2 regions of the Sphingomonas sp. GW821-FHT03E12 genome follow, and region 2 is predicted to be linked to the other one. Evidence: riboswitches for the same ligand, from Rfam matches in the RefSeq annotation. Region 2 holds a riboswitch; the other holds the start of a gene.
What was found. Region 2 has a riboswitch for cobalamin ahead of metE (5-methyltetrahydropteroyltriglutamate--homocysteine S-methyltransferase). Riboswitches for the same ligand answer to the same signal wherever they lie in the genome.
Positions count from the first base shown of each region.

Region 1: it holds a riboswitch for cobalamin, as region 2 does, so the genes downstream of both, AC07TU_RS16570 (TonB-dependent receptor plug domain-containing protein) here and metE (5-methyltetrahydropteroyltriglutamate--homocysteine S-methyltransferase) in region 2, are expected to answer to the same signal.

Region 1 is NZ_JBWKUF010000004.1:687,829-692,240, reverse strand. It holds gene AC07TU_RS16580 (sensor histidine kinase) at 1-526, shown strand, start outside; gene AC07TU_RS16575 (sigma-54-dependent transcriptional regulator) at 519-1,859, shown strand; cobalamin riboswitch at 1,927-2,146, shown strand; gene AC07TU_RS16570 (TonB-dependent receptor plug domain-containing protein) at 2,328-4,193, shown strand; gene cobO (cob(I)yrinic acid a,c-diamide adenosyltransferase) at 4,250-4,412, shown strand, end outside.
Region 2 is NZ_JBWKUF010000002.1:237,853-242,264, reverse strand. It holds gene AC07TU_RS06615 (hypothetical protein) at 1-206, shown strand, start outside; gene AC07TU_RS06610 (Mpo1-like protein) at 203-529, opposite strand; gene AC07TU_RS06605 (DNA-deoxyinosine glycosylase) at 552-1,055, shown strand; gene AC07TU_RS06600 (VOC family protein) at 1,092-1,508, shown strand; cobalamin riboswitch at 1,559-1,777, shown strand; gene metE (5-methyltetrahydropteroyltriglutamate--homocysteine S-methyltransferase) at 1,891-4,191, shown strand; gene AC07TU_RS06590 (acyl-CoA thioesterase) at 4,407-4,412, shown strand, end outside.

The sequences.
Region 1 (4,412 bases), on a different contig from region 2:
CGTCGACCTGACCCAACGCATCGGCACGATCACCGCCGAACTGCGCAACTTCGCGCGGCGGCGCACGCCCGAAACCGGTGCCGTCGATGTCGACACGGTGATCGAATCGACCCTGTTGCTGATCGGCGACCGGGTGCGTGCACAGGGCGTCGTCCTTGAACGCACCGGCCCCGCAGCGTTGCGCGTCACCGCCGATCGGGTGCGGCTCGAACAGATCCTCATCAACCTGATCCAGAACGCGCTCGACGCGCTCGCGGGGCAAGAAAGGCCGGTCATCCGCATCACCACGGCGCGTGAGGATATGCGGATCGCGATCGAGGTCGCCGACAATGGTTCCGGCGTCGCGCCGGAGCTTGCCGATCAGCTGTTCATGCCCTTCGTCACCGGCCGCGCCGAAGGTCTCGGTCTTGGCCTGCCGATCGCGCGCAATATCGCACGCGAGTTCGGCGGCGAGCTGAGTCTGACCGGCTCTTCGCTGGGTGGCGCGGCCTTCCGTCTCGAACTGCCGGAGGGCGCGCATGGCTGAGCCGCTCATTCTCTTCGTCGATGACGACGCGGCCCTGCGTGAGGCGAATGTGCAGACGCTGGAGCTGGCCGGACTCGCCGTCCAGCCCTTCGCCAGCGCGCAGGCCGCACTCGGCGCGATCAACCCGGACTTCGCAGGCGCCGTGATCACTGACATCCGCATGCCCGGCATGGACGGCCTGCAATTCTTCGAGCGTATCCGCGCGATCGATCCGGAGATACCGGTGATCCTGATCACGGGGCATGGGGACGTGCCGATGGCGGTGCGCGCGTTGCAGGACGGCGCGTTCGATTTCCTCGCCAAGCCTTTTGCCGCCGGGCACCTCGCCGCCTCCGCAAGCAAGGCGCTGACGGCGCGCGCGCTGGTGCTCGACAATCGCCGGCTGCGCGCGGACACGGCAGCGCGGACCGAAAGCCCGCTGATCGGCGACAGCCCGGCGATGGTCCGGCTGCGCGAAACGATCGCTCAGGTCGCGCGCGCCGATATCGATGTGCTGATCGAGGGCGAGACCGGGACCGGCAAGGAACTGGTCGCGGCGATGCTCCACCGCGGCTCGCCGCGCAGCGCCCGCCCGTTCGTCGCGGTCAACTGCGCCGCGCTGCCCGAGGCGCATGCCGAGGTCGAGCTGCTCGGTCACGCCGCCGATGCGGTGCCGGGCGCCCGCTTCGCGCGCACCGGGCGGATCGAAGCGTCGGACAAAGGAACGCTGTTCCTGGACGATATCGACGGCATGCCGCTTGCCGTGCAATCGCGCCTGCTCCGCGTGATCGAGGAACGCGAGGTGCTTCCACTCGGCGAGGAGCGCCCCATCCCGCTCGACCTGCGCGTGATCGCATCGGTCAAGCCAGGACTGGAGGTGCTGATCGAGCGAGGCGAATTCCGCCGCGACCTCTATTTCCGCCTCAACGTCGTGCGGCTGTCGCTGCCGCCGCTGCGCGAGCGCCGCGCGGACATCCCGTTGCTGTTCGCCGCCTTCGTGCAGGAGGCGACCGCGCAGGCGGGGCGCAGCGATTTCCGGATCACCGACACGATCCGCCGCCATCTGATCGGCCATGACTGGCCGGGCAATGTCCGCGAATTGCGCAATTTCGCGTTCAGCGCGGTGCTTGGCCTGACCGAGCAGAGCGTGTGGGAGAGCGACGCACAGGAAGGGCTGGTCCAGCGTGTCCGCAGCTATGAGGAGATGCTGTTGCGCGAGGCGCTGCAGGCCGCGAACGGACGGGTCGACCGCGCACTCCAGCTGCTCCAGCTCCCGCGCAAGACGCTGTACGACAAGATGAAGCGCGCAGGGATCACCCCTGCCGACTTCCGGCTGCCCAAACGCGGCCGTTGAAACTCCCCGTTGGCTTTCGCTGCGATTGCGCGTAGGGGCGCCCGCGGACGCCGGGAGAAATCCGGTCGTCCGATTGATCGCGCCGGTGCCCCGCGAGGGGCTTCAATGGGAATGCGGTGCGGATGGGCGACCATCCAAATCCGCGGCTGTCCCTGCAACTGTAAGCGGTGAGCGAGATGCGCTGGCTCCCCATTCGAGGGGGCAGCCACTGGACTTGAGGTCCGGGAAGGCCGTGCATCGAGCGATGACCCGCGAGCCAGGAGACCTGCCGGTGTGGGTCGCTCTTGCCATGGTCCAGGGAATGACCAGGGCACGGTTTCTCTCCGTCTGAGCGACGAACCATGCGGCCGGGGCCGCACGGTCACGCTTGTGCGGGTGCCTCCAGCGTCCGCCCGCACGCGCGTGCCGGCCGTTCGTTGACACGGCAGGCCCCGCCTTTTCAGTTGCTCGACGCGGGGGGACTATAAAGTGAATTACCGCTATCTCACCCTTCTGCTTGCCAGCGCCGCTACCCCGGCGTTCGCGCAGGACCAGGCGCCCGCCGGCGACGACGAAGTCATCGTCAGCGCCAGCCGCGTGCCGCTCAATGCGCGCGAAATCGGCAGCGCCGTCACCGTCATCACCGCCGAGGACCTGCAGCGCGACCAGATCACCTTCGTGAAGGACGTCTTCCAGGATCTGGCCGGCGTTCAGATCAGCTCCGACCGCCCCGGCGACACCACGAGCGTCAGCATCCGCGGATCGGACAATGATCAGGTGCTGTTCCTGATCGACGGCATCGAACTGGGCGACCCCAGCTCGACCAGCACCCAGTATCAGTCGGATCACCTCACCACCGCGGATATCGCGCGGATCGAGGTGCTGCGCGGCAACCAGAGCTCGCTCTACGGTTCCGACGCGATCGGCGGCGTGGTCAACATCATCACCAAGCGCGCCAAGGACGACGGCTTGCTGTTCAATGCGCAGGGCGAATACGGGTCGCACGACACGCTCAACGGCGCGGCGTCGATCATCGGCAAGAAGGGCGTGGTCGATTTCCGCCTGACCGCCAGCGGCTACAAGCATGAAGGCCCCTCGCTCGCCGACCCGGCGACCGGCACTTCGGTCGAGGAAGACGAATATTGGCGCTACGGCTTCAGCGGCCGCGTCGGCGTGGCGGCGACGTCGAATATCGAGCTGCAGCTGATCGGCTTCTGGCAGGATTCGCACTCCGATCTGGACGGTACCAATGCCGACAGCACCGACACAGTGCGCAAGAAGGAATGGGCCTATGCGGGCCAGGCGAGCTACCGCAGCGATGACAGCGCGCTTCGCGCGAGCGCGACGGCGAGCCGCTACGTCGCCCAGCGCCGTTACTTCGGCACCTGGTACCGTCCCGACGGCGACTTCTTCGAGGGCACCAAGGACGTGCTCGCGGTCAACGCTAGCTACGACAAGGGCGGCGTGTTCGGCATCGCGGTCGGCGGTAATTACGAGGAGGAATATACCGATCAGGTGACCGCCTTCTCGGGGGTGTTCGACGCCAAGATCACGACCAAGTCGGCCTATGCCGAACTGGCGCTGCGTCCGGCGCGCGGGCTGACCATCACCGGCGCGGCGCGCATCGACGACAATAGCCGCTTCGGCAGCTTCGACACCTATCGCGTCACCGGCGCTTATGTCCTCGAGAACCTGATCGGCAGCGGCAACGTCAAGCTGCGTGCGAGCTATGGCTCGGGCGCCAAGGCACCGGGGCTCTACCAGCTGTTCGACCCGACCTATGGCTATGCCGGCCTCAAGGTCGAGACCAGCGAGGGTGGCGATGTCGGTGTCGATTTCGACTTCGGTTCCGCGTTCAGCGCGCAGGTCTCGTACTTCTTTGCGAAGACCCGCAACGAGATCGCGTTCGATTGCACCGCCCCCACCCCTGGCTGCTATGTGAACTTCGGGCGGACGCGCAAGTCCGGCGTCGAGGTCGCATTCGACCTGCGTCCGGCGGACTGGATCGCGTTCCGCCAGAGCCTGACCTATCTCAACGCCGAGCAGCGCGCGAATGGCGTGTGGAGCGACCTGCGCCGCCCCGAATTCTCGGGCAGCACGTCGCTCACGCTCACCCCGGTCGAGCGGTTCTCGGTCACCGCGCGCCTGCGTCACCGCGACCGCAACGCGTCGAGCAGCTTTTCGCCCGCGACCAAGGGCTACGAAGTCGTCGACCTGCTCGCTTCCTATGGGATCACCGACAATGTCGAGGTCTATGGCCGCGTCGTGAACCTGTTCGATCGGCAGTATCAGATGAGCTATGGCAAGAACGCCCTGGGCCGCAGCGCCTATGGCGGCATCCGCCTGAAGTTCTGACCCGTTCGGGGAGGCGGCGCGATCCGCCTCCCCTTACTCATTCACGGAGAGATGCGATGAAGCCCCGGACCGACGCCGAGCACAATGAGCGGATGAAGAAGATCCAGGCGGCGCAGGCCAAGAAGATCGCGACCAAGACGGTCGAGAAGGGCCTGCTGATCGTCCATACCGGCAACGGCAAGGGCAAATCCTCCTCCGCCTTCGGCATGGCCGCGCGAT
Region 2 (4,412 bases):
ACGACACGCTGCATTGCGCTAACGGCAAACGCATCCCGATGGATGGCGAGCTGCGCGCGATGTCCAACCGCATCTCGGAGCGGGCGAACCGCCATGTCGAACGCGCGATGAAGAGCGCCAAGGTCGCGCTCGCAACGGCCGAAGTCGCGCAGGAAGCGACGGAACGTGCGTTGAAGGAAATGCGCCGGTCGCTGAAGGAGCGCTAAGCGACCCCGGCCCGCTGCAAATGCGGGCCGAGCCGCCCGCTCAGCCACAAGAAGAACATGCGATAGTCGCTGACCAGCGACCAGAGCGGATAGGTGAAGGTGGCCGGCCGGTTCTTCTCCACCCCAAAATGCGCTGCCCAGGCAAAGCCGTAGCCGGCGAGCGGGACGGCGAGAAACCACCAGCTGTTGAGCCAGAGACCGGCCGCGAGCGCGACGAAGGTCAGCGTTGTTCCGGCATAGTGCAACGCCCGCGTCTCCGCCTTCGCATGCTCGCGAAGATAATAGGGCCAGAAATCGGCATAGCGGGTGATCGCGCGCGCCATCACCGGATGCTAGGACGATGGCGTGACGCAATCAACTCCGCGCAAATCCAGCTTCCCGCCCGTCGTCGATCCCGCAGTCCGCGTCCTCATCTGCGGCAGCCTGCCAGGCGACCGGTCGCTCGCCGCGGGGCAATATTATGCGCATCCGCAGAACCAGTTCTGGCGGCTGATATCGGCAGTGGTCGATCGCGACCTCACTGCCTTCGCCTATCCCGATCGCCTTGCCGCGCTGCTCGACGCACATGTCGGGCTGTGGGACGTCGTCGCCACCGCGCACCGGCCCGGCAGCACCGACGCGGCGCTCAGCGGTATCGCCCCGAACGACATCGCCGCACTTGCGACGACCTTGCCCGATCTGCGCACCATCGCCTTCAACGGCGGCACCGCGCTGAAACACGGCCTGAAGCAGCTGGGCGCAACCCGCTACGCGACCGTCGCCCTCCCCTCGTCCAGCCCGCTGCATACCGTCGGTTTCGACCGGAAATTGCCCGCCTGGATGGAACTGCGCGATCATCTCCGTCATTGAGCGCGGGCGGCGCCCGCCGCCCTACAGGAGAGAGCCATGACCCAACCCTTCGCGATGCGCGGACTCGACCATATCGTGCTGCGCGTCGCCGATCTGCCGCGCATGCTGGCCTTCTATCACGACGTCCTCGGCTGCACCGACGAGCGCGAACAACCCGAGCTCGGCCTCTACCAGCTTCGTGCGGGCGCCTCGCTGATCGATCTGGTCACGCTCGACGGCAAGCTCGGCGCGCGAGGCGGCGCAGCGCCCGGTGCGGAGGGCCGCAACCTCGACCATTTCGCACTCGCGATCGAACCGTTCGACCGGGACGCACTTGGCGCGCATCTCGCCGCCCATAGCGTCGATATCCTTGAGGAAGGGCCGCGCTACGGCGCCGAGGGCGAAGGTCCTTCGATCTATATCCGCGACCCCGAAGGCAATGTCGTCGAGCTGAAAGGCCCGAGTGACAATTAAAGATATAAAGAAGTCTTTATATCACGCTTGACACTCGGCCCCATCGGCGCGATGCTGATGGGGTCGAAGGTGCTGCGGCCGGCTTGTCCGCGCCGGAGCTAAGATGGGAAGCCGGTGCCAGTCTTCGGACTGAATTCCGGCGCTGCCCCCGCAACTGTAAGCGGAGAGCGGCGGTCGATACGTGTCACTGGGAGGCTCGCTTCCCGGGAAGGCCAGACCGTCCGCATTGACCCGTGAGCCAGAAGACCTGCCCGCGACACGATAACGTCCACCGGCGGGGTGCCCGGTCTGGCCGCATGCGCAATGCGCGGCCGGTTCCCTACCGCCCGTGCAGACCCGCACGCGTCCGGCTTCTCCCCGCCTTCTTCGGGGTAGAAGATCAATGACCGTCACCATCGCCACACTCGGCTTTCCGCGCATCGGCCCGCGCCGTGAATTGAAGCACGCTCTCGAATCCTTCTGGTCGGGCAAGACCGGCGAAGCCGCCCTGCTCGAATCCGCAGCGGGCCTGCGTACCGCCGCCTGGGCACGCCAGACCGCGCTCGGCGCCGACTGGCTGCCGTCGAACGATTTCTCGCTCTACGACCATGTCCTCGACTTGAGCGTGATGCTCGGCGCGATCCCCGCCCGCTACGGTGCGGCGGATGGCGAGGCGACGCTCGCCACCTATTTCGCCATGGCCCGCGGCACGACCGGCAGCCACGAAGGCTGCGCCCATTCGCACAGCCTCACCGCGTGCGAGATGACCAAATGGTTCGACACCAACTACCATTATATCGTCCCGGAACTGACCGCCGGCCAGAAGCTGGCGCTCGGCCGCCTCAAGATCGTCGAGGAATATCGCGAGGCGAAGGCGCAGGGCTATGAGACCCGCCCGGTCCTGCTCGGCCCGGTCACCTGGCTCAGCCTGGTCAAGGCCAGCGGCGTCGATCCCTTCGACTATCTCGACGAGCTGCTCGGCCTTTACGGCGTGATCCTCGGCCACCTCGCCCATGCCGGCGCGGAGTGGGTGCAGATCGACGAGCCGATCCTCGTCACCGACCTGACCGAACAGCAGCGCCGCGCCTTCACCCGCGCCTATGCCCGGCTCGCGCGCGCGACGCCGCAGATCATGCTGACCACCTATTTCGGCGGGCTCGGCGACAATCTCACCCTCGCCGCCGCGCTGCCGGTCGCGGGCCTGCACATCGATCTGGTCCGCGCGCCCGAGCAGCTCGCGCCCGTGCTCAAGGCCGCACCGAAGACGCTCGCTTTGTCTCTCGGCGTGATCGACGGCCGCAACATCTGGCGCGCCGACCTCGCGGCGCTGCTCGACCGGATCGGGCCACTCGCGGCCGAGCGCGACCTGATCCTCGCGCCGTCCTGCTCGCTGCTCCACGTCCCCGTGGACCTCCGGCTGGAAACCAAGCTCGACGACGAGGTCAAGCAGTGGCTCGCCTTCGCCGTGCAGAAGGTCGAGGAACTGGCGATCCTCAAGCGCGCGCTCAACGAGGGCCGCGCTGCCGTCGCCGGGGAGCTGGAAGCGTCATCACAGGCCGCCGCCAACCGCCGCACCTCGCCGCGCATCCACGACACCGCCGTCGCCGCGCGCATCGCCGCGATCACGCCCGACATGCGCGAGCGCCGCTCCGCCCATCCGGCGCGCATCGCCGCGCAGGCGGAGGTGCTGAACCTCCCGCTCTTCCCGACCACCACGATCGGCTCCTTCCCGCAGACCGCCGAGGTCCGCCGCGCCCGCGCCGAGTATAATCGCGGCAATCTCGACGCCGCGGCGTATGAGGCGTTCCTGCGCGCCGAGACGCTGAGCGCGATCCGCTGGCAGGAGGAAGCCGGGATCGACATGCTCGTCCATGGCGAGTTCGAGCGGAACGACATGGTCCAGTATTTCGGCGAGCAGCTCGCCGGTTTCGCCTTCACGGTGAATGGCTGGGTCCAGAGCTACGGCTCGCGCTGCGTCCGTCCGCCGGTCCTCTATGGCGACGTCTCGCGCCCAAACCCGATGACCGTCGAATGGTGGCGCTATGCGCAGAGCGTCACCGACAAGCCGGTCAAGGGCATGCTCACCGGCCCGGTGACGATCCTCAACTGGAGCTTCGTCCGCGACGACCAGACGCGCGAAGCCTCGTGCCGCCAGATCGCGCTCGCGATCCGCGACGAGGTGCAGGATCTGGAGGCGGCGGGCTGCCAGGCGATCCAGATCGACGAGGCGGCGCTGCGCGAAGGCCTGCCGCTGCGCCGCAAGGACTGGCAGCATTATCTCGACTGGTCGGTCGATTGCTTCCGCCTGTCCGCCGCCGGAGTTGCCGACGCGACCCAGATCCACACCCATATGTGCTATTCGGAGTTCAACGACATCCTGCCCTCGATCGGCGCGATGGACACCGATGTGATCTCGATCGAGACCGCGCGCTCGCAGATGGAATTGCTCGAGGGCTTCGCCGCCTATGACTATCCCGCCGCGATCGGGCCGGGCGTCTATGACATCCACGCCCCGCGCGTACCGGGCGAGGAAGAGATGGTCGCGCTGATGCGGCTCGCTCAGGCGCACCTCAAGCCCGCGCAGCTCTGGGTGAACCCCGATTGCGGCCTCAAGACCCGCAAATGGGAAGAGGTCCGTCCGGCGATCGACGCGATGGTCGCCGCCGCCCGTACCCTGCGTGCCGAAGTGACGGTGGCGGCGTAAGGCGAATGTCCTCTCCCCTCGGGGGAGAGGATACCGGAGCTTGGCGCTTCAGCGCCTAGCGCAGGTTGGTGAGGGGTAAGCGGCTGCACAGCGGCCGCGCGGAGCTTCGCTCCGCACACCCCTCACCCAGCTCCGACTAAGGCCTTGCTCCGCAAGACCTAAGTCTGCGCATCCCTCTCCCCTGAAGGGGCGAGGGAAGATTGACGGAACCCCAAATGCCC